3 regions of the Parabacteroides sp. CH2-D42-20 genome follow, and region 3 is predicted to be linked to each of the others. Evidence: riboswitches for the same ligand, from Rfam matches in the RefSeq annotation. Region 3 holds a riboswitch; each other region holds the start of a gene.
The links. A riboswitch is a leader RNA that binds a small molecule or an ion and turns the genes downstream of it on or off. The one in region 3 is predicted to bind cobalamin.

Region 1: another riboswitch for cobalamin. It lies ahead of D7V92_RS15005 (sirohydrochlorin cobaltochelatase); the one in region 3 lies ahead of D7V92_RS00455 (threonine/serine exporter ThrE family protein).
Region 2: another riboswitch for cobalamin. It lies ahead of D7V92_RS04735 (ABC transporter substrate-binding protein); the one in region 3 lies ahead of D7V92_RS00455 (threonine/serine exporter ThrE family protein).

What each region holds. Positions count from the first base shown of each region.
Region 1 is NZ_RAYG01000024.1:62,427-70,740, reverse strand. It holds gene D7V92_RS15025 (bifunctional cobalt-precorrin-7 (C(5))-methyltransferase/cobalt-precorrin-6B (C(15))-methyltransferase) at 1-442, opposite strand, end outside; gene cobJ (precorrin-3B C(17)-methyltransferase) at 439-1,851, opposite strand; gene D7V92_RS15015 (PepSY domain-containing protein) at 1,908-3,371, opposite strand; gene D7V92_RS15010 (TonB-dependent siderophore receptor) at 3,390-5,771, opposite strand; gene D7V92_RS15005 (sirohydrochlorin cobaltochelatase) at 5,919-6,836, opposite strand; cobalamin riboswitch at 6,964-7,161, opposite strand; gene aspT (aspartate-alanine antiporter) at 7,248-8,314, shown strand, end outside.
Region 2 is NZ_RAYG01000005.1:126,677-134,990, forward strand. It holds gene D7V92_RS04720 (DUF4906 domain-containing protein) at 1-339, opposite strand, end outside; gene D7V92_RS04725 (ABC transporter ATP-binding protein) at 1,141-2,154, opposite strand; gene D7V92_RS04730 (iron ABC transporter permease) at 2,156-3,193, opposite strand; gene D7V92_RS04735 (ABC transporter substrate-binding protein) at 3,203-4,366, opposite strand; cobalamin riboswitch at 4,429-4,628, opposite strand; gene D7V92_RS04740 (precorrin-2 C(20)-methyltransferase) at 4,695-5,399, shown strand; gene D7V92_RS22415 (hypothetical protein) at 5,448-5,588, opposite strand; gene D7V92_RS04745 (hypothetical protein) at 5,564-5,959, opposite strand; gene D7V92_RS04750 (formate--tetrahydrofolate ligase) at 6,353-8,020, shown strand; gene proS (proline--tRNA ligase) at 8,119-8,314, opposite strand, start outside.
Region 3 is NZ_RAYG01000001.1:123,405-131,718, forward strand. It holds gene D7V92_RS00445 (anaerobic ribonucleoside triphosphate reductase) at 1-1,350, shown strand, start outside; gene nrdG (anaerobic ribonucleoside-triphosphate reductase activating protein) at 1,363-1,863, shown strand; cobalamin riboswitch at 2,130-2,327, shown strand; gene D7V92_RS00455 (threonine/serine exporter ThrE family protein) at 2,377-3,714, shown strand; gene D7V92_RS00460 (PepSY domain-containing protein) at 3,829-4,932, opposite strand; gene D7V92_RS00465 (alpha/beta hydrolase) at 4,929-5,759, opposite strand; gene D7V92_RS00470 (DUF4374 domain-containing protein) at 5,769-7,184, opposite strand; gene D7V92_RS00475 (TonB-dependent receptor) at 7,248-8,314, opposite strand, start outside.

The DNA.
Region 1 (8,314 bases), on a different contig from region 3:
CTATCTTAGACGCACTTTCGATCAAGGCACGATCGAACTCGTGCCAAGGCCGTCCGGTAAGGGAGACGATCCGCATATCGTGGTAAGGCATCAATAGATTTTGTGCCAAGAGTTGCAAGGAATTAAATGACGGGTACAGGCGGATTTGCGCATCCGGCAATCGGTTTTGAATCGTAACGGCGAATCCGAAAAACAAAGGGTCTCCGGAAGCGAATACAACGATGCTTTCCCGACCGTCGTACGAACGATAGCGATCGAAGACCTCGTCCAACGGGACTTTTATATCGATCCAGTCCGCTTTCTCGGGCAAGAGCGAACGTACGATCTCATGATGCCGCACGCCTCCGGAGAACACCCGGTGGGACGAGATTATCTCCAATATCTCCGGCGGAAAGTATTGCCGCATATTATCATCCAGCCCTATGACATAAAATCGGTTCATACGTCTCTTCCCGGCTTTAATTGTTCTGCGTCATTAAAACAAAGGATGGCATTCACTAGCGTAGCCGCTAAATTACTACCTCCTTTACGACCTTCCACGATTAGTTTCGGTATACCGATAAAAGGTTTCACCATATGTTTGGATTCCTGCACATGTACGAAACCTACCGGAGCCGCGATAATGCCAGCTGGAGTGGCTTTACCTTTACGTATTAAATCGCATAATTCCATAAGGGCGGTCGGGGCGTTCCCGAAGACAAACAGAGCGGTCGGATGCTCTTCCACGGCCCGACGAATACCGGCTTGAGTACGGGTAATTCCTTTGCTCGAAGCCATCTCAGCGACCTGCTCGTCTTGAAGGTAGCATTTCACTTCGACACCCAAACGTTGCAGAGCTCCCTTACGAATGCCGGAAGCAGCCATCGTGACATCGGTGATGATCGTAGGAACTTCCCCGCCGCTGATCTTATTATATAATGTAGAGACAGCATCCGGGTCGGCATAAAGGATATTTTCCATATCGAAATCGGCCGTCGTATGAATGGCATGGAGTAACGCCCATTTCTTATCCAACGGGATCTTTTGGTTTTTCAATTCCTTCTCGATCGTACGGAAACTACGGATCATGATGTCCTGTCCGATACCCGTATCCATTTTCTTTTGTTTGATCTCGCCATAATATCCCCGGGGAGTGATCATATGATTCCCGGAAAGATATGTTTGTGAGTTTCCGATCAAGACTACCGTAAACATATCGATCCGCTCGGGGTCCAGATCTGCGAGCGTAGTGACGAATACTTCTTGCTCCTCCCGTCCGGCCTGACGTACATAACCGACCGGAGTCTCCGGCTTGCGTTCTTGCAGGAACAATTCTTTTAAGCGATAGAGTTGCCAATAACGTCCCTCGCTTTTTGGATTATAGATCGCCGTAACAAAATCGGCCATGGCCGCCGCGTGAATCCGTTTCTCGATCAGTTCCCAAGGAGTCATCAAGTCTGAGAGGGAAATCACACAGAAATCATGTCCGATAGGAGCGCCAAGCAAGGACGCAGCTTTCTGGAAAGCGCTGATGCCCGGATACGACTCGATCTCGATCTCGCTTCCGGATTCTTTCTTCATCTCATAAATCAGAGGAGTCATGCCATAAATACCGGCGTCACCGGAACTGATCACGCAAACCGTCTTTCCCTCGTTGGCATAAGCGAAAGCTTGCTCGGCACGAGCTTGCTCACGTTTCATACCTGTATCTATACATTCCGTTCCCTCACGAAGCAAGTGGGTGATAAAACGGAAATAATATTTATATCCTATGATGACATCCGAGCTTTGGATAGCGGCCAAAACCGCAGGCGTTATATCGGCCTCGCTACCGGGGCCGATTCCGGCGACTATAATCTTGCCTTTATTCATTCAAATCTATTTTATAATACAATGTTCTCAATAAATATAATACAAATATACAGGCTTTACTTCTTTCTTCTCGCTTTTCGCCTGATATATTTTATCGCAAGCCATACACCGGATAAGGAAACGAACGTGCCTCCCAACATGGTTCCCCACATCACGATATTCCATAAGACCGGATGATCTACCAAGAATTTCAGATTCAAGCTATGCAATGCCGGATACATCCAATGGTTCCAACGAGACGGCGTATTTACATAACGGTATTGTCCATTACGGGGATTAATGTAATAACAACTATTATCCACGTCTTGAATAGATACTTTCCAGACCGGGAGTTCTAAATTCCTTTTTCGTGAGATATAATACGTATCATAAGCATCCAACAGTTTGATATCAGCCGTGGTCCCGATACCATGTATCTGAGACAATACGGAACGGATTTCTTTCGGTCGCAGGTTCAATAAAGATATCCCGTCACTCTTATTTGCGTTCACGACAATATCCTTCGTGTCTGTTTGTACGATGTAAAAGGGTATATCACCAAAACTACTCCATTCCAATTGACGGATCTGGCCGGGATAGGCTTGTACGACCGCCCTGTAATCCAACGGATAATCGAGTGGGGAAGGAGCCATCTTCCGCAGTTCTTGAACCGGGTTTATATCGAGCTTGGCTTTCAACCCCCAATCCTGTACACGAGCCAAAGACATCATACCACTAAAGCAGAAGGTGAGGACAAATAAACCGAATAACACCCCAAGAATATGATGCCATTTATACCAGAACTTCTTATAAGGGGAAATCAAATGACGTCTCCTCGCTAACCGGAAATCCCGTATTCCTAAATAGATCCCGGCGATACACATAACGCACCCGATTCCGGATAACCAGACAACTACCTTTATCCATAATTCAGCGTCTTGCCGCAAGGAAGTGAAATAGACCCAATGAGGGATCGCCCCGAGCCAAGCCCAGAAACGACTGTTTTTATCCGTATATTGCAAAACCTCCCCGGATTTAGAGGATATGTATAATTCATGTCGTTCCGGATCGGCGAAATGGAATTTATAGATCGGAAATTCCTCTTTTAAACGACCGAATGGAATCCATTGGTCCAAGGTATACAAGGAATCTACCTTCGCTATGGAAGAGGTATTCCATAGTGATGCCACACGTTGGATATGATTCCAGTCGATTACGGGTAATCTTTCCGTCGAGTCGGCAGGAATATCATAGCTCCCTTTCTCCGTCCGGAGATGAAAAACAGTTTGTCCCAAATAGCTGTTTAAGGTAACATGGTTTATCCGCTCGTTCTGCGGTAAACGTTTCTCTATCTGGTCTAACGAAGGAAGATTCTCCGGAGAGAGAATATCCATCTTCGCCCGTTTACCGGCCCGGTCCGCTCGCGGGAACGTATGGTAGATCATTACCAATCCCGATAGGAACCAAACGAGGAACAGGATACTGAGTGCCGTGCCCAGTATCCTGTGTATAAATTGCATGATCTTTGTCAATAGATTCATGAGCGTATGTTCTATATATTATAATGTATAGGAGATAGCCACTTGGAAATTACGAGGCATGCTTGGCACCATCTGTTGTCCGAGCGCTTGGTTATAATAATTGTTGTCAAACAAGTTATTCAAGTTGAATGTAAGGTGAATATTGTTGTTCAACAAATAAGACATACCGAAATCGGTTACCCAATACGGATCGAACCAAGAGTTGTTTGACGTATTACGGTATACTTTACCGGTATAACTGCTACTCAAGTGAAATTCCAGATTCTTCAAGACACCCCGAGGGATGGTATAACTGCCGTATGCGTAGAAAGTCTGGTTCGGTACGTTGCTCTGCCAGTTTCCTTCTTGGCTATTCAATTGTTGCTTTGTCTCATCCGGGTTATTGCCATAGATAGCCTCGATCAATTCCGGATCCTTTATTTCTTTCATCTCCCGGATCTTGGAGTCGTTCAATCCATAACCGATCGTCAGCGCTAAGGTGCTTACCGGAGAAAGAGTGACATCAAAATCAAAACCCTTGGAATCTTGTACACCCACCTGTCCGATTACGCTCATCGTGGTAGTCTCGCCGTTTACCTCCACTTGATAGTTGTTGGTCAACGTAGCCGTACTGTTCATCTTCCGGATATAGAACAAGCTGGCATTGGCGCTTAATATATTGTTCAATTGATATTTAAGCCCCACCTCGGCTTGGTATCCTTTCTCCGGCTTAAATACTTCCTCATTGCGAGCAGGCTCGAAACGATTTCCATCACCTCCTACATAAACGACATTATCTTGATAGAACGTACGGATCGGTTTGAAGAAAGAAGCGAAAGAAGCATAAATGGATGTATTCGGATGGGGCAGATAGACCGCTCCGAAACGATAAGTCAACGCCTTATTCTTTATCATATTGAAGCTTGAATGTTCCTCATACTCACGTCGTCCGGTAGGAGTTGTAGCGCTGGCGGACATATAACGGAAAAAGTCGTAACGTAGAGCGGCTAATACCTTCCATTGCTCGTTGAACTCAACCATATCTTGAAGATAAAGGCTGTTGGAATAATGATGCGTAACCGTTGCTTTCGAGAATTTACTGGTCATATATCCCATGCTATGCGGATCATAAACAGATACATGCGAATAAAGGCCGGGACCCTGAACATCATCTCCTAAATTATATCCCGAATAGCTGGTACGATTCAAGGCGACGAAAGAGTAACCTCCCATATACGTATGCTTTATCTCACCCGTCCTGAATTTACCGCTTAGCTCGAGCGTATTGGCTACCGTCTTGGCTATATGGGAGAAGCGAAGCGGGAAAGAAAGATATACACTGTCCAAACAGATATATTTTTTCTGGCCATTTTTCATATAATAATGATCATAGATCGGATCATCACTTTCGAGATAGTCGAGGGCTTCCGTCCCAAAATAGTTGATATCGTCGTTATTGTAAGAAAGGCGATCTGTTAGTTTTGCGCCGTTCCAAAAAGTATGTGTGTACTGCGTTGATATGTTCCAAGCGTGATTCTTCATAAAGTCGGACTCGTTATTGTAGCGAGCCTCACGGTCAAGTCCCGGTAGCATATCATTTTTATGGAGATATAACTGTCCTGTTTGCGCATTATATACATCATTTGCCATTAAATCGGGAAGACCAATCTCCGTTCCATAGAAGTCGCGGTTAAAACCTCCACGAACATCTAATAGGTCACGTTCCGTCATTTTAGCTTGCAATGCCAGATAACCGGAAAAGCGACGGTTGCCATTATCACGCCAGCCCTCTTGATCGGAAAAGTTGACATTGGCGTAATAATTGACCGGACCGACCAATTTACCGCCCATGCCAAGCGTCGCCTCTTTATTCTCGTAACTACCATAGGCCAATCGGGCGTTAACGCTCTGTTTCTCTGACGGGGATTTACGAACGATATTCAAGGTTCCACCTACGGCTGAATGTCCGTAAAGTACAGAAGCCGGTCCCTTTAATAATTCAATAGACTCGATACAGGATAGATCGGGTACGGGATAAGAGTTGTTTATTGCCGAACGTTCATCGCGGATACCGTCTATCATCATGATAGAATGATCGAAACCACGGATCGACAATTGTTGAAATGCGCCATAAGATGTCTGGAATCGTACGCCCGGCATAAAGCGTACCGCATCTTGGATATTACGGATACCTCGCAACTCCAAACTACTCGCCGTAATGCTATTAATTGAAATAGGAAGATATTTCATAGGTACGTCCAACTTCGTGATTTGTGGACGTGGCTTGCGTGCGGCGGTCGCTACGACTTCTTGAATATTGAATGTCGTATCGGCGAAATTCGTGTACTCATTCTTGTGTTGCGCCTGCATCGTACTGATACATAAGGCTGTCAACGGTAAGATTGTCAAAACTCTTTTCATATATTTAGCATTATAACTGTTTATTGTATGCATGTGAAATCCCTTTCGAAAGAAATTCCATTTTCCTTCGAATGAAAATTTAGTTTCTTTCGGAAGGAATTACTTTTTCTTCCGAAAGGAATAAAAAACATTGTGTAGTGAACTTTTTTAGTCCTTCTCTACCGCATAAGCTTTCTTCTTATCAACGATATCGATCATCTTATGTTTAGCCATGAAACGGGCATGTTCGATGAAGATCTTCTGGATATCCGGATTCTGTCCCAGACCTTCCATAAATACGCTTACCTCGTAGCCTTTCTTTTCCAATTCCTCTTTCCAATCACCGGCGATATCGTTTTTCGCATGGTCTCCGGCAACAAACATAAATGGCATCAACAAGACTTTCTTCGTTCCATTGGCCTTTACTTGGGCTACCATCGTATCAAAAGTAGGATAGCCCTCGATGGTTCCTACGGAATAATCCTTGAATCCCTTCTCCTTCAACATATAATCCAACATAGCATATTGGGCCGTCGCCGGTGTATAAGTGCCATGGCCTACCAATAAAGTAGCGCCTTCTTTCGCCCCATTTTTTATGATAGCGGCGATTACCGCCTCATAATCCTCCGGTGTATACAATAAAGGATTACCGATACGAATCTCCTTGAAAGAAGATTTCATGGTGGCAACATCCTTACGTAAGGATTCCATCTCGATACCTTCGATTATATTCGTGGATTGGATCAAGACATGTGTATAACCATCAGTCTTTAATTTTTCCAAGGCCTCGATCGGGTTCAGTTTCTCTACGCCACGAGCTTTTAAGCGGCGCATTACAATGCGAGAAGTCCATGCCTCACGCAACTCAACATCTTTGAAAGCTTCTTTCGCTTTTTGATTGATCGCGTCGATTGTCAAGGCACGGGTATCATCATGGGTTGTTCCAAAATGTACCATCAATAAAGCGGCCTTATCGCCCGGTTGTAAAGAGGCGAATAAATCGGATGCTACAAAATTCTCGCCATCGTGCGCACGACAAACTAGGCTGATGACCAGCAGGAAGAAAGATAGTAAGTGTTTCCTCATCATATGAATATATTAATAATTAGATTACATATCAATCCCACGGAGACAACGTATTATTCCGTCTCCAACATCTTTTAGATATAGGTGATATTTCTATCCTCTTAATTACTCCTAACCCCGGGAGGAATTAATCATTACTTCGCTTGGCAGGTTTCCTGACTGGCTCGGAAAGCAACCTTCCCATCTTTCTTAAGACAGTGGCATAGCAGAACGCTTTCCTTTTCAAGAGCTTCACAGTAGCGGGCACTGTTCCGGATTCTAACCGGATTCCCTTTTATAGAATTGTCGGTAGACAAACTCTATCACCTAAGCGGTCGCAAATTTATATAAATAATCCCGAAAAGTAACAACATCTTTCAAAGAATCCCTGTTTCAATAGCATCTTTTTTGTTTAACATCAAATAAATAGATATGGAATGGATAACTAATTTACTTCAACATTATCCGGAGCTAGCTATTTTCATAACCTTAGCTCTCGGTTTCTGGATTGGCAAGTTTAAGATAAAGAAGTTCACGCTGGGAACGGTTACCAGCGTATTATTGGTCGGTGTATTGATCGGGCAATTAAAAATCGATATAAGCGGACCGTTAAAGTCCGTCTTTTTCTTGATGTTCCTCTTCGCTGTAGGATATAGTGTTGGGCCACAGTTCTTCCGGGGATTGAAAAAGGAAGGTCTTCCTCAAATGCTTTTCGCCGCCGTCATGTGTGTGTTTTGCTTGATCGCTCCTTTTTTACTGGCGAAACTTATGGGATATAACGCAGGCGAGGCCGCAGGATTATTGGCGGGCTCCCAGACGATGTCGGCAGTATTAGGAGTTGCCGAAGATACGATCGGACAGATGAATATTAGCGATACGGATAAAAGCGCTATGGTCAACGTGATGCCCGTGGCCTATGCGGTAACTTATATTTTCGGTACGGCAGGATCCGCATGGTTGGTGAGTGATATCGGGCCACGTCTTTTAGGAGGACTCGACTACGTGAAAAAAGCCTGTAAAGAGCTAGAGGCTAAAATGGGAAATAACGACGAGAGCGAGCAACCGGGCTTTATGCCTGCCGCCCGTCCGGTAACTTTCCGGGCCTATAAGATTAGTAATGAATGGTTCAAGGAGGGTAAAAGCGTAAAGCAGTTGGAGGAATATCTGGACCAATTAGGACGGCATTTGTTCGTGGAGCGTGTCCGTATTAATAATGTACTAACCGATGTTAAACCGGATTTGGTTTTACATACCGGAAATGAGGTTGTCCTAAGCGGTCGCCGGGAATTCGTGATCGGAGAGGAGAACTGGATTGGCGACGAGGTCAATGACATTGAATTGCTCGATTTTCCGGCAGAGACGTTACCCGTACTAGTGATCCATAAGGAATACGTGGGGAAAAAGATCTGCTATTTACGCAATCAATCGTTCATGCACGGTGTTAGCGTCAAGTCCATAAGGCGTGCGGGTATCAATATCCCGGTCTTGGCCGCTACGGT
Region 2 (8,314 bases), on a different contig from region 3:
TTGCGTGCTGTTATTGATGCAATTTCCCGCCCGGTCGTATTGCCAGATCTCCAAACCATATAACTTATCGGGTTTGGCCGTAGCCAAGGGATCTTCAGGAACCGTTATAGCCTTCGTGCCCATGTTTTGACCGGAGAACAGACGCACATCAAAGCCAAAGCCTTCATTAGCCTCCGTGTGGATAGATCTCGTACTCAATGCCGCCGCATCTTCCCAGTCTGCCAATCCCACGCATAGCGATACCTCCACCGTCTTGCCCTCACCCGTAGACGGGCAGGGTGAATCGAGACGATCCTCACAACTTGACATTCCTAACACCCATACTATTGACATCATCATCAATACTGCTTTTTGTAATTTTACACCTATTTCCTCCATAACTGCACGTGCTTTTTCACTACTACATTTCACATTTTTTTGCTTGAATCACGTTGTCTCTTTCTTACGCAGAAAGAGACAACAGGAGGATAAACGCTCCTATCCGCTGTTTTTCAATCCCTTGGAAATGTTAATAGGACAAGGCACGTCACGCTTGACGGCTCGCTATTGTTTGTCTTTTTTAATTTTGATAAAAGATTTAAGCACTCTCCTTGCCTTTATCAGCAATTTGAGCTACTTTTACACCCGAAAACGGATATTTACCCGTCATTCTGAAAGTTGTCTCTTTCTGCGTAAGAAAGAGACATTTTTTTTCTCCCTACTTCTTTATTCTCAATCACTTCTATTTTTCGATTCATTTTACATTATCGTTTTTTTTACCGTTTGTCTCTTTACATCTCACTACTCATTTAACATTTAGGACTTACTGTCCGGAAAGGCACGCACGAGCTAGCACGATTCCCGACGGAAGAACCGTGTAAAGATCCATACATGCAAACTTCATATTGTTACATGACGTTGAATTAAATGTCTAATTGTTTCGATTTTGTCTATATTCATTAGGTGTAACCCCAACCATTTTCTTGAACCAACACCTGTACGTAGAAGTGACAGGAATGGTGGAATTAAAGTTGTACGTATCTTTCAAGCAATTACAGGAAAGCCGACGAAGCTAGCTTACTTTAAAACAATGGATTTGAATGGAAAAAATTCATAACTATGAATGAAGAAAAACATAGTTATGAATTGAAAATTTCATAGTTATGATTTTTCAGTATCAAAATAGGCAAGTAATTCTTCTATCGTTTGGGTGATATAGGTACCGCCGGAAGTCTCATGGATGATAAAGTGGGTGGTCTTTAAATCGCCAGTCTCAATCCAGATATTCGATTCCACTTCCCGATTCGCCAAAATTCCGTTTCGCTGGAGCGCTTTACGCACCATAGCGTATTTCTGGCCATGTCCAACGAGGCGGATCTGTCGGGAGAATTGATTATCTATACGGAATAATCCGGTATCCTTATCGAAAACAATCCCTTTCCGGGCGAAGAAATTGCTTAAATGACCACTCAATGCCAAATCCTCGGGGGTACCGGTAGAGATACCATTCGCTTTGTCCATTAACCAGATCTTATCCGATATCTGGAGAGCCAGTTCCAAATCGTGAGTGGACATAAATATCGTCTTATTCGTTTTCCGGGTTAGATGATGGAGTAATTGCATAATCTCTACCTTGCTAGGAAAATCAAGGAATGCGGTAGGTTCATCCAAGTAAATAACCGGAGTCTCCTGAGCGAGCGCCTTAGCGATCATCACTTTCTGGCGTTCTCCATCCGATAAGGTATGGACCATGCGGGATGCTAGTTCCTCAATGCGGACAAGGGCGATGGATTCTTCCACGATCCGCTTATCATCCTTGCTCAACTTGCCCCAGAAGCCGGTATACGGGCTACGTCCCATCCCGACCAATTCCCGTACCAACATATTCCGGATCTCACATTTATCGGTCAGCACGACACCGATCGTGGTGCTCAATTCCTTATCGGAATAAGCATCTATATCTTTTCCTAGGACCAATATTTCCCCATCTAATTTAGGTTGGAAAGCCGATAACGTGCGCAATAAAGTAGACTTCCCCACCCCGTTAGCACCCAGCAAACAGGTTAATTCACCACTATAGATCGTAGAGTGTATACCTTTAGCTACCAGCTTTGTACTACTCTTAGAATGGTAACCGATCGAAAGTCCGTTAATATGAATCGTATCTTGTTTCATCTTACTCGTTCAATTCATTCTTTCGTTTTCTAAATAATACCGAGGCCACTACAGGAGCACCTACTAAAGCGGTTACCGAGTTGACAGGTAACGCTCCCTCGAACCCCGGCATACGGGCGATCAAATTACAGATCAACGCCAACGCCGCACCGGCGAATAAGACCGCAGGCATTAAAATCCGATGGTCGGAAGTTTGAAATATGGCCCGGCATAAATGCGGAACGGCTAGCCCCAAGAAGATAATAGGTCCGCAATAAGCCGTGACAATCGCCGTAAGGACCCCGGCCGAGGTGATAACCAACAAACGGGCCCGCTTGATATTAAGTCCCAAATTGCGTGCGTAGCTATCCCCAAGAAGCATCAAGTTCATGGTCTTGATAAGCAGGAACGAGAGAGGGATCAAGACTGTCATAAGAATCACGAACAACGTCATCTGATTACCGGAAACACGGGCGAAACTACCCAATCCCCAAATCACGTATGCACGGATATCCTCCTCGACGCTAAAGAATTTAAGTACACCGATCACGGCGTTTGCCACGTAACCGATCATCACACCGATAATCAACAACGTGACATTTCCTTTTACCTTTTGGGAAACATACACGATCAGCGCCATCACGGATAAGGAACCGATCACGGCCGCTATCGATAAGGCGATCTCCCCCATAAAACCAAGTTTACTCAAGGCAACGCCCCCTAAACTACCGCTTAACAACACCACGAAAGCGACACCCATGCTCGCTCCCGAACTGATACCTAAGACCGAAGGTCCGGCCAATGGATTACGGAAAACGGTTTGCATCTGTAAGCCGCTGATGGATAAGCCTGCTCCCGCTACCAACGCTGTCAATGCCTGTGGTAGTCGGGATTTCCAGATAATATTCTGCCATGTAATAGGCTCATTTCCTGAATTCCAGATAATATGCCAAACCGATTGAAGAGGAATAGAGACTGACCCCAACACCAAATTCAAAAAGATTAGAACAAAAATAGCCGTGACAATCGCCAGCATCCATAGGGTATTTGAATGTTTCATCAGCGTTCCTTATTTAAGTCGAGAATAATAGACCGGCTCATGATCCGGTAATAAATCCGGATGAAAGATATGAAGCAAATCCGCTAGGACGATCTCCGGTTCTGTCGGCATACTCTCATAAAACGGCGTGTTCTTCATATTACAATAGATAATCCCTTTCTCCCGGAACGCACGGAAATCCGCATAACGAGGATCTTGCTCTTTCAATGCCTCATAGCTAAACGTTCCCGGGAAACTATTCACGATACGCCAGAAATCAGCATCGTCCGCTTGGTTATAGACCGTCTCGAAGTCTAATGTAACACCACCGGATCGCTCATCGTCTTTCAAGAAATAATCAGCGCCGGCATCCTTGAAAAGCTGTGCCAAGAAACTCTTTCCTCCTACGGCATACCAGTTTCCACCCCGTAACTCGCCACTAAAAACGATCGGACATTTTTTAACCTTGCCATCCGCCGTAAGTTCCTTTAATTCATTATACCTCTTCTCAATGGCGGCAAAACGCTCATTGCCCTCTTTCTCTACCCCTAACAACAAGCCTATGAACTTGATCCATTCAGCTTGTCCCAATGGCGTAGTCTCCTTATAACCCAAATGGGGAATCAAGGGGATACCCACGTCTTTCAGCGTCTCATAGCCTCCCCGCTTGAATGGCGATACAAGGATCAAATCAGGATTCATACTCATGATAACCTCGTTATCGAAATTTCCCTCTATACCGATCTTTGCGGTTTTACCTTCTTTCAGGCGTTCGTTCATCTCTTTATTGAACAAATGCCGTGTACTGGTAATCCCAACGACCTTATCCAAGGCACCCAATTTAATAAAATTCGATAATTGCAGGGAAGTCATACAGATAACACTTCGGATAGGAAGCTCTATCATCGTATAATCAACGGGAATCCCCGTGGGTTTCGAACCTCTTTTTACGAACGCATAATGAAACGTGGTGCTTTCCTCGTTTTGAGGATCTTGAATATCAGCCAAGACATATTGATCCGCATAGGTAAGCTTGAATCCTTGGGCGTATAAAGGCTTAACCTGCTCTTGCGAGAATGCGGATTGCTCTACGGAAGCCGTCTTCCCTATTTCTCCTTTTTCACGGATACCTGAAGTACATGATAAAGTCAATACCGATAAAAGCAAGCATCCACCCGCTATAAACTTATTCATAATCCTTGTTTAATTGACAGTTGATCATTGACAGTTACTCTCGTCCTGCTCCACGGGACAGCAACATTTATTTATGAACCGGCAGGTCTTCTGACTTACTTCCATTCTGGACGCCTTCCCGATTACGAAACCAGTGGCCAAGGTATTGTCCGAATGTTTAGAAGTTCACAGCAGCGTGGTCTGTCCGGGATTCTCACCCGGTTCCCTTTTAATCCGCCTCCCGGAAAAAGAGATAAGCGGAGCCTATTACAGCGACAAAAGTAGTAAGAATATTTGTATACATCCGCAATTTTAAGGACTTTTGCGTTTCAAATAAAAACAGATACACATGAATCATCCTATTCACTTCGTCTCATTAGGTCCCGGTGATCCGGAATTAATTACGCTGAAAGGGCTTAAAACATTACAAAAGGCTGATATTATCTATTGTCCTGCTACACAAGGCAAGCATGGAATCATATCTCGGGCGACGGATATATTGAAAGCTATTGAGGTAGACGAATCCTTGATCCATCCGTTTATTTTGCCAATGAGTAAGGAACGGACAGATGCGTTAAACGCTTATAACGAATTGTTTCTGGATGCCCAAGCTGAATATTTGAAAGGAAAACAAATCGTGATCGTCGCCGAGGGAGACGCTGGTTTTTATTCATCTATACAATATGTATACGATAAATTCGAGGAAGCAGGAATCCCGGTCGATCGAATCGCAGGAATTCCGGCATTTATAGCGGCAGGTGCCTTGGCCGGGATACATATCGTAAAACAAGAGGAGCAAATTAACGTAATCCCCGGGACTGCGTCGTTCGATGAACTTTCGGCAAAAATAGAAAATGGAATGATCATCGTCATCATGAAATTACCGGGTTGCCAAGAGGCTATTCATACTTGTATCCGGCAGTATGCGGATAAGGCGGTTTTTCATTATTTCGAGAATGTTGGAACAGGAAAAGAATATTATACTACTGATATCACCACTATACATTCCAAGGATTTCCCCTATTTCTCCCTACTGATTATCCAACCTCGCTAAAAGAAGAAGGCTGCCCGGAGAGTAACCAAACCCGGACAGCCCATCTTATTACGCTACATGCAATATATGCTTAAGCTGATCGATATGGAAACGAAGTGTATCCATATAAGGTTTCACTGAATTATGATACATGATCGCTTTTGCGTGCATATCTTCCAACTCGCTTACTTTACGGTTCGCCTCACGCATTTTACAAGCGTTGTAGCGAATACCCGATACATGTCCTTGATATCCTCGATCGCTTGGTTTCCCCGGTTGAAGATAGACTCTGCTTCTTCCGGAGCGTATACCGTATAGGCTTGGGCAACGTCATCCAGTAATGCCTGTTGATAAGAGCCGGCTATCGGGAGCAATTGATGGATCGCATGATGACATAAAGAATGAACCTCGTTTTGAAGCTTCTTCAATTCTACTTCCCACTTTGATTCACATACTTCATCCAATTGTTTGACTTCCGCTACGACACGGCCGCTAAACAATTCCACTACCATCTTTTCCCATGCTTCTGCTACCCACGATTTAGTAGCAAATGTAACCTGACTAAATCTTACTGTTGACATAACCTTAAATTTACATATTATATTGCTAATGTTATTAATCTCTTATCTATTTCAATTTATCACACTCAAACCATTTTAGCTTTCTTTTTATCGTTGTGACACCATAAAATTAATCAAATTATCATAGATGGATAATTTTAAAGACTATTTTATAATTCTTTAAGAGTGCGACAAGCAAAACGTATGATTTTTGCAAAGTTCACTTTACAAAAAGTTCAATTTCAAGCCTAACAGCTATCACAAAAAGCAAGATCATCGCCATCTTCGCACAAAAATATCAAAATAACACAATCTTATTATTCCATAAAGGGGGAAAACCTTGTTCCGTATCATTTTGTTATTATAATAAATTAGATTTACTTTGTTCAAACTATATAAACTTACATAAAGCACATGAAATCGGACATTGAGATAGCAAGAGAAACAGACTTGCGTAAAATTAAGGAAGTTGCGACAACGTTAGGTATCCCTCGTGAGGAAGTACAAAATTATGGCAGGTATATTGCCAAGGTTCCTATCCATTTGATCGATAAAAAGCAAATGGACCAGCATAATTTAATTTTAGTGACCGCTATCACTCCCACTAAAGCGGGAATCGGAAAGACTACGGTTTCGATCGGTCTGGCTTTAGGGCTGAATAAAATAGGGAAGAAAGCGGTGGTCGCTTTACGTGAGCCGTCTCTTGGCCCGTGTTTCGGCATGAAAGGTGGTGCTGCCGGAGGTGGATATGCCCAAGTGCTTCCCATGGAAAACATCAACTTGCATTTTACAGGGGATTTTCATGCGGTTACTTCCGCCCACAATATGATTACCGCTTTATTGGATAACTATATTTATCAGACTCGCAACACTTGCGAGGGATTGAAGGAGATCAAATGGAAACGGGTTCTTGACGTAAACGACCGTAGCTTACGTAACATCGTATCGGGTCTAGGCGGCTCGGTGAACGGTGTCCCTACCGAGACCGGATTTGACATCACTCCCGCTTCAGAGATCATGGCGATCCTTTGCTTGGCTACGGATATAGAGGATTTGAAACGACGTGTCGGAAATATTTTATTGGGTTATACAAACGAAGATAAGCCTTTCACGGTAAATGATCTTGGCATAGCCGGAGCTATTACCGTATTGCTAAAAGACGCATTACTGCCGAACCTAGTACAAACAACGGAGAATACTCCCGCATTTGTACATGGAGGTCCTTTCGCTAATATCGCCCATGGATGTAATTCCATATTGGCCACCCAAATGGCTCTTACTTATGGAGATTATGTGATTACGGAGGCTGGTTTCGGCGCTGATCTGGGCGCGGAGAAATTCTTTAATATCAAATGTAGAAAAGCGGGGCTTTCACCGAAACTGACAGTCATCGTAGCGACTGCCCAGAGCTTAAAACTTCATGGTGGCGTTCCTGAAAAAGAAATCAAGGAACCGAATATCGAAGGATTAAAGAACGGATTCGCTAACTTAGATAAACACATTGAGAATATGAAGAGCTTCGGACAGCAAGTAATCGTGACTTTCAACCGTTTCGCTACCGATACGGACGAGGAGATCGCTTTAGTGGCTGAGCATTGCAAGGAAAAAGGGGTTGGATTCGCCATGAATAACGTTTTCTCCGAAGGAGGTGAAGGGGGTACGGAGCTTGCCCGCTTAGTGGTTGATACGATCGAAAATCATCCTTCCGCTCCTTTACAATATACATATGATCTGAATGATCCGATCCGTACGAAGGTACAAAAAGTGGCCCAGAAGATATACGGAGCCTCTTCGATTGTTTATACGACTTTGGCCGATAAAAAATTGCGTCAGATCGAAAGCTTGGGTATTTCCCATTATCCGATCTGTATCGCCAAGACTCAATATTCATTCTCTTCCGATCCGAAAGCTTATGGGGTCGCCAAGGATTTCGAACTAAAAGTACGAGATGTAATCATCAATAACGGAGCCGAGATGATCGTTGTCGTCATGGGCGAGATCATGCGTATGCCGGGGCTCCCTAAAGAGCCGCAAGCCCGAAAGATCGATATCGTGGATGGCATGATTGAGGGATTGAGTTAATAGACAGTAAAACAATTTAAATAAAAAAAGGTACGCCTCACACATTCAGTAAGGCGTACCTTTTTTATAACCACTCTCGCCCCGAAACCGGGGGGCGATCAATAAGCTCTGGCGAACAGTACCCGGCAAGCCGACGGTTTACCTGTCACCATGCACTTACCCGGAGTCTTATCACCAGCTAAAGGAATACAGCGGATCGTAGCTTTCGTCTCGTTCTTGATCAATTCTTCTGTTTCCGGGGTTCCATCCCAGTGGGCCATGATGAAGACGCCATCCTCGATCTTCTCCTTAAAT
Region 3 (8,314 bases):
CGTGTACACCAATCGATGGAGGCTTTTATCCATAATATGAACACGATCCATTCCCGTGGAGGCAACCAAGTGGTATTCAGCTCCATCAATTATGGGACCGACACCTCGGCGGAAGGTCGTTGCATCATCCGGGAGTTATTAAAAAGCACTTACAGAGGCGTAGGTAACGGCGAGACCGCTATCTTCCCGATCCAGATATGGAAAAAGAAACGAGGCGTAAGCTATCTGCCGGAAGACCGTAACTACGATCTTTACCAATTGGCCTGCAAGGTCACCGCCCGTCGTTTCTTCCCGAACTTCTTGAATCTCGACGCGACCTTCAACCAAAGCGAGGATTGGAAAGCGGACGATCCTCAGCGCTATATCCACGAGGTAGCGACCATGGGATGCCGTACCCGTGTATTCGAGAATCGTTTCGGACCAAAGACTTCTATCGGACGAGGTAATATATCCTTCTCGACGATCAATATCGTGCGATTGGCTATCGAGTGCATGCAAGTGGAGAATAAGGAAGAGCGTATCGCCCTATTTTTCGCTAAACTGGATCATATGCTGGAACTTACGGCTCGTCAGTTGCATGAGCGTATGGAGTTCCAGAAAACCGCTTACGCGAAGCAATTCCCGTTGTTAATGTCTTCCTTGTGGTTAGGCTCGGAAAAATTGAAGCCTAACGATCCGATTGCCTCCGTTATCAACCAAGGCACCTTGGGTATCGGCTTTATCGGACTGGCCGAATGCTTGGTAGCCCTTACCGGGAAGCATCATGGCGAAGATGAGGATTCGCAAGCCTTAGGCGTAAGGATCGTTACGTATATCCGGGATCGTGCCAACCAATTCTCTGAGCAATACCAACACAATTATAGCGTACTGGCAACTCCGGCTGAAGGCTTGTCCGGCAAGTTCACGGGAAAAGATCGTAAGCAGTTCGGATCGCTCCCCGGTATCACGGATCGGGATTATTATACGAACTCTAATCACGTCCCGGTATATTATAAGTGCAGCGCCCGTCATAAAGCCGAAGTGGAAGCTCCTTATCATGATTTGACTCGTGGCGGCCATATCTTTTACGTAGAGATGGATGGCGACGCTACCCATAACCCCGAAGCGATCATGCGTGTCGTGGATATGATGGATAAATACAATATCGGATACGGTTCCGTAAACCATAATCGTAACCGTTGTCTGGATTGTGGCTACGAGAACTCCACCCCGAATCTGGAAGCCTGCCCGAAATGCGGCAGCAAACACTTGGACAAACTTCAACGCATCACCGGTTACTTGGTAGGAACCACCGACCGTTGGAACAACGCCAAGCTATCCGAGCTGAACGACCGCATCACCCACAACTAATTTTCAATTACCATGTTGTCTATCATAGATATCATCGAAGATACCACCGTAGACGGTCCGGGATTCCGGACCGCCATCTATGCGGCGGGTTGCCCGAACAAATGCCCGGGTTGCCACAACCCCGAATCATGGGATATCCATAAAGGGAAGAAAGTAAGAACGGAAGAGATCGTGGAGAAAGTGCTGGCTGACGAGTTCGCCAACGTCACCTTCAGTGGTGGAGATCCCATGTTCCAGCCGGAAGGCTTCACCGAGGTAGCCAAGGCGATCAAGGAAAAAAGCCAAAAGACGATCTGGTGCTACACGGGATATAAATTCGAGGACCTGATAAAGAACCCGGCACAAGCCGCCTTATTATCCTATATCGACGTATTGGTAGATGGCCGCTACAAACAAACCCTTCGGGATGAGAGCCTTTTATTCCGGGGAAGCAGCAACCAACGGTTAATTGACGTACAAGCTTCTTTAAATAAAAAGGAAATCGTAAAATACAAGTACGATCCTTTTATTTAAGGCTTTTAAGGCACACACATGCATAAAATCTTGTACGGAACAAGAAATAAACATCCATTCTCTTATATATAAAGAGAATTACATCAGCATCTATTCCTCAATTTTCAACGTGGTCTGTACAAACCACGGCGTGGTTTATAAAATCCACGGCGTGATTTGTACAGACCACGTCGTGATTTATAGAATAGAAGCGCATTCAACAAAGAATATATAAGTATCCGGATAATTATTCTTACTGAAGCGAGACGGATATTAGCATGATTTCATACCTTTGCATCCGAATTGGTTCCGTTCGCTCGTTCGGGCATACGGATTAAAAGGGAATCCGGTGAGAATCCGGTACAGTCCCGCTGCTGTGAAACTCCTTTAACATTCTAATACTACTTTCGCCACTGGCCTAGTAAGCCGGGAAGGCATTAGAATGGGAGTCAGTCAGAAGACCTGCCATTCATTTAAGATTCATATCCTCGTGGGTTAGGGTATAGAGAACACATATATAAGAACAAAAAGAAGATGATGACAGACAAGGAAGTATTGTTATTACGGCGCAAATTGGATCTTTTGCTCCGTACGGGAAAATTGTTGATGGAAAGTGCCGCCGATACGAACCGTATCGAGCGCAACATGAAGCGGGTGGCCGCCTTTATGGGGATTCCCGAGGAGAAATTGCATATCGATATCCGATGGACCATGATTATGGTGAACGTAAGCGATGAGCGAAACTCATTCTCCAAATTCCAGAAATGCGAGAAACATGGTATTAACATGACAACGATATCACAGGTCAGCAAGCTCTCATGGCGGGCGATCGAGCAAGATTATTCCTTGGATAAATATGAGGAAGAATTGGAAAAGATAGTTCGCCAACCTCGGAATTATACCCCTTATATCGTAGCGATCGGAGCAGGATTCGCTTGTGGAGGTTTCTGTAAGTTATTTGGAGGAGACTGGATCGCGTTCTTGTTAACCTCGATCTGTACTTTTATCGGTTTCAGGGTGCGTGCCCGTTGTGTAGAGGCTGGCCTTAACGCCTACATGGGGATCGCTCTTGCCGCCTTTATTTGTACTTGTCTAGCATATGCCTCATCTTTTCTGGGAATATCCGGTACTCCGTATCTCCCGTTACTGGCTTGTGCCCTATTCATCGTACCGGGCGTACCTTTGATTAATTTTGTAGACGATATGATCGATAATCACTTGCTGGTCGGTATTACCCGTGCCGCAAACACGGTGATGATGGTAGCGGCAATGACTTTCGGTATCGCTTTCGCCTTGCGCCTGCTCGTGATGAACGACGTATCGATCGACCATAAATTCAGCGAACTAAGCATGGTCCCACATGATCCGTATTACGTATATGCGATAGCGGCCGCCATATCCGCCGTTGGTTTCTCTATGATATTCAATATCCAACGCCGTTTATTATGGGTGGTTGCTTTAGGCGGTATTATCGCCGTATGCATCCGGAACTTCGTGAACTTCGAGCTGGGCTATGGTCCCGTGATCGGCTCGTTTATGGGAAGTTTCGTTGTCAGCCTGATTGCGGTGAAAGCGGTTCATTGGTTCCATGTACCGAACCATGTATTGACGATCCCTTCTGTTATCCCAATGATCCCGGGAGTATTGATGTATCGCTCGTTATTAGGTTTTATCAACCTTCACGGGGTGATCGGCGAGGTTACGAACGCCTTCTCCAATGGTATTAACTCCGCCCTCATCATCCTTTGTATCTCTTTAGGCGTAGCCGTCCCCAATATCTTCGCCCGTCGTTACATCGCCAAAGACCGTCAACGTTATCTGCAAGAGGAGTTGGAGAAACGCAGGCAAAGAGGTAAGTTTATTGAGTGGTGACTTTAGCTGATCATTCGTGGGTATTCGCACCCTTACTATTGTAACGTTTGCGTATTCAACTTGATTGGTTTAGATTTATGAAGAGGTATGTGGGTCAAACATACCTCTTTCTTTTCATCTCAGTTTCCTGAATTGTTTCTTTATCCAAAAATAATAGCCGGTTATTGCGAAGATCGTCCCCAACAAGGAAACTAAGCAAGTCAATATACGGGTAGTCATTCCCCCCCACGAGCCGACGTGTACGGAATAAATCCATCCTCTTATCTTCCCCGATTTTGGGAGATCTTTATATAATTGGACTTCCGTAATCTCACCCGTAGCAGGATCAAAGGAGTAACGGTCGCTTCCTCTTGTATTCCCATAACGGGCCGTAGAAACCGTAGCGGAGCCATCTTGGATCGTGATTGAGTTAAAGTCCGGATAATGGCTTTTCAATGCCGATAACACCTCAGCCCATTGTGTGTAATCCGTCTTTTTCTTCGCGGGTTTCTTTGCGCCGGAAGAAGCTGGAGCATGATGCGCTTGAGGCGGGTTTGCACTAATACCGAAGACACTATAAAAGGCATTTCGATACCAACCAAACGACCATGTTAATCCGGTTAACGCTAAGATAAGCAGGAGCAATGCCGCATAGAATCCCCCGGAGACATGTAAATCATAGAAGAAACGGAACCAACCAGCCTTGGTCTTTACTTTCAACCGGTTTCTCAATACTTTTTTATTACGGGGATACCAAATTACGATTCCACTTATAATAATAATCGCCAAGACCAAAGTCGCATAGCCAACTATTGATTTTCCCCAAGAAAAACTTCCATCCCGTTTATACTCATCAAGTAACCAACGATGAAGACGCATCATTTTCAGGAAAAAACCTTGTCCGTCATCCATCCCGGTCACCTCCCCGGTGTAGGGATCAATAAAACCCGCGGCCTTTTTCCCCGGTAATACCAGTTGATAAGTTCGTCTCGGGTCAGACGATACCCGAATACCGTTTATTCGAACCGAATCGGGTAATTGTTGGCGCGCCGATTCTATCAAGGCGGCAGGCGAGAGAGGTTCCCCTTTTACTTCCTTTACAAAATAACGGGAAGGGTAGCCTAATTCTAATATCTCTGTCTCAAAGACGAGAATCGCCCCGGTCAGGCAGACAATCGCAATAATAATGCCAAAAGGTATCGATAGCCATAAATGTACTTTCGCAAAGAATTTTCTCATTTTCCGAATAATTGTTTAATCCCGTCATATATACCCGGAACCGCTACCGTTCCATGGTTCTCGTCGGGAAATGATTTACTAAAGAAACGCAGGTTCTCCGCTTGTGGCAAAACCTCCGAAAGAAGATAACTCACTTTGTCAAGATGAATGTCCACCCGGTCCGTCCTTTTTTTAGACGCGACACCGATATACAGGCTTTTCCCTTTAAAATCACGGCCTGCAACCAAAGCCTCCGCCTCCCGGACCAACCGCCCCTGATCCCACCACAAACTAGGGTCGACCGCTAGATAGGTATCAAATAATTCCGTATGACGAAGAAACGTATTCAAGGTGAAAAGCCCCGCATACGAATGACCGATAAGCATATTCCAGCCGTTCGTGCGATAGGCACTATCGATAGCAGGACGAAGTTCTTCCGTAAGAAACTTACTGAAAGCCTCACTTCCCCCTCCTTGCGGAATCGCATCTATGGAGATTTTACCATCCCGTCCGGCGGCTGAAGCGGTAGGCGTAAAATCACGTGTCCGATCCGTATTTAATACCCCGACAATAATACAGGGAGGTAGATATTTACCTCTACCGGATGCCAACGTTTTCCTTATGCCTACCAGCGAATGAAAGAAAGAATCTCCATCTAGCAGGTAAACAACCGGATAGCGTTGTTTCGTATCCATATTATAATGCTCCGGCAGGTTTATCCAATAACTCCGGTCTTCTTGCAATACGGTAGAGTACAAAACCAGTTCCTTTCCTATACAAATATCCTCCTGGCTCCGCAGGGTTAGCGGGAGCAGGAGGAATATTAAAAGAATGTGAGTCCGACTCATACTTGCTTATTACTCTTGAGCGGCAGTCAATTTACCTACACCACTGATTTGCTCTGCCTCAACGGTAAGACCTTTTGTTGCGGTAGCTGTCTTCGGATCGATACGATACACGGCAGGTTGACTTCCATCGGTAGTCGTAACCGCCATATAAGCGATACCATCCTCCGAGAACGGAGTATTGCCAAATCCGGAAATAACATCCGTGGAAGGCAGCCCCTTCACGTAAGTAAGACTCTTATCCTCTCCTTTATAAATAGCCAACTCTTTCGCGGCGAATCCGGATTCAGTCAACGGACGATCATACATCAACAACAAGAAATAATCTTCCGTGATATGCCAACAACGCAAGAATGCCTTACCACCCGTCTGTGCCTCCAAATTACAATAATAATCAGGATCAAACTCCTCCGCATTAGCCTTAATACGAACTACACCGGCCGGCAAAGTCGTTTTCTGTACCTCCGCGGTCATCGTCTTGGCATAGCTGGGCGAGAACACATACACATCGCCGTTGTCTGCCGTCCAAATGGTCTGGTAGTATTGAGAACGGTTACGTCCGCAAGCATAACTGATCTTATCCGTCTTTATCAGTTTCGGGTTCTCGAATTTCTCGTTCGCATAAATAGCGACCCAAGCCTCGTTCGGATATTGCGTCCATTGCAATTCCCCTTTTTCGTAAGCGCCACTACCGCTTCCTCCGGATTCTGTCTTTACCAGCTCCGGGTATTTAACATATTTACCTCCCTCCGCTTTCACGCCGTACTTACTCAATCCCATCGGGATAGCCGCAGAATAGATCCGGCCGTTCGCTTGGAGAATACCCGCTAACGTAACGAACTCGCCATTTCCCAAATAATTCTCCGACAAGATCGTATTCGTGTTTGTCGTAAACGTCTCTTTGGCCACATCCAGATAAGAGAGCAAGAAGCCTTTAGGCAGATAACCATTCTCGTCCGCATATTCCTCACCCAGATCACCGGTAGAAGATGTAATGATATAGTCGCCGTAGATACCATAAGAAGTAAATCGCTTGATCTCGTAAGTATTATCACGCTCTTTAATCTTACCTTCCGCATTCAGTACGTATGAAGAAGTAACACCGGCATTTCCCTGGTTGTAAACCAAACGATACAAATATTTATCCTTATAGAAGATCCATTGCGTACCGCTTTCCGTAGTGAGTCCGTTGTTTTTAGCGGAGATAGAGCCATCACCCAGCGTATCGGCTGTCAACAAGTAATTTGCGTCACCGACAGAAGCGGCGACTACATAGCTCGAAACCGCCTCCGAGGTCGATCCTCCGCCATTTCCATTCCCGTTGCCTCCGTTATCCGGGTTTACAGGATCGTCGTCACTACAAGAAGTAAATACTCCCCCAACCAATAACGCGGCGGCAAGACCTGTCATTAAATAATTCTTCTTCATGTTGTTTTAATCTATTATGTTTTGAATTAATTATTGATAAATAAAAGATAGTCACACTTTAAATTAATTACCGAAATAAACCCTCACCTTACCATAGAAAGCCCTGCCAGCCTTCTGCAAGCTGAAGTTATCGTATAATTTCTCGTTCGTGAGATTCCTGCACTCGAAAGAGATATTGTAACGCCCGTTCTGTATACCATAAGAGAGTGTCAGGTTATGCGAGAATTGAGTTGGTACCACAAATTCGGATTCACTGCCTACTGCCTCCGAATACAGCGGGAAACTATGCATATATAAATTATCGTAAGTGACACTTAGCGTATTGCCTTTCTTCCACAAATTACGCCAGTAGAAGGTCACATCCGAGTTGGCAAACTGATAAGGAAGATTCGGCATACGTGCGCCATATGTCAAGCTCTCTTGGTTCGTCCCGCTGGTAACCGTCTTCACGTTATCCCTTACATTCATCTGCGTAAAGTTTCCTCCTACGCTTACCCAGTTAGCGAAACCGTAGCGAACCGAGATATTGTAACCCTTGGTCTCTACACGACCATGATTCACATAGGTAGCGCCATATTTACCGCCGCTCAAATCCGATATATTCCGTTGGATATAATCTTTCGTATTTCGGTAGATCAATCCGCCTTCCACATATACGGAATGCTTACCGAATGTCTCGTTGTAGCTTAAATTCAGATTCACGTTATCGCTGTTCTCCGGTCTCAAGGAAATATCGCCGGTCTCAAGGTCCTCATCGCCAAACATCTCCTCATTGGTCGGCAGGCGATAGGCTTTCTCATAGGACAATTTCGCTTGCAAGCTTTTCAAGATAAAGTAAGTTCCCGCGGCCCCATATCCCATCGCGCTTACCGAATTGGTCGTACGTATATAGTCATCTTGAGCCGAGGAAGTAGCGACAGGCCCCGCGATAAACTGGTTGTAATATTTACCGAACACAGACAAGTTCCAATGTTCCGTCGGCATCAAGCGATACGAAAGACCGCTGATATTTTTACGGGTTTCCTTCGGGATAGCGTTCGCTTCCGAGTCCTCGTTCAAAAGAGACTGATTCGAACGCCGGAACGCATTGATCACGTGATTGAACGTGAATGTATGCGCCTTACCGATAC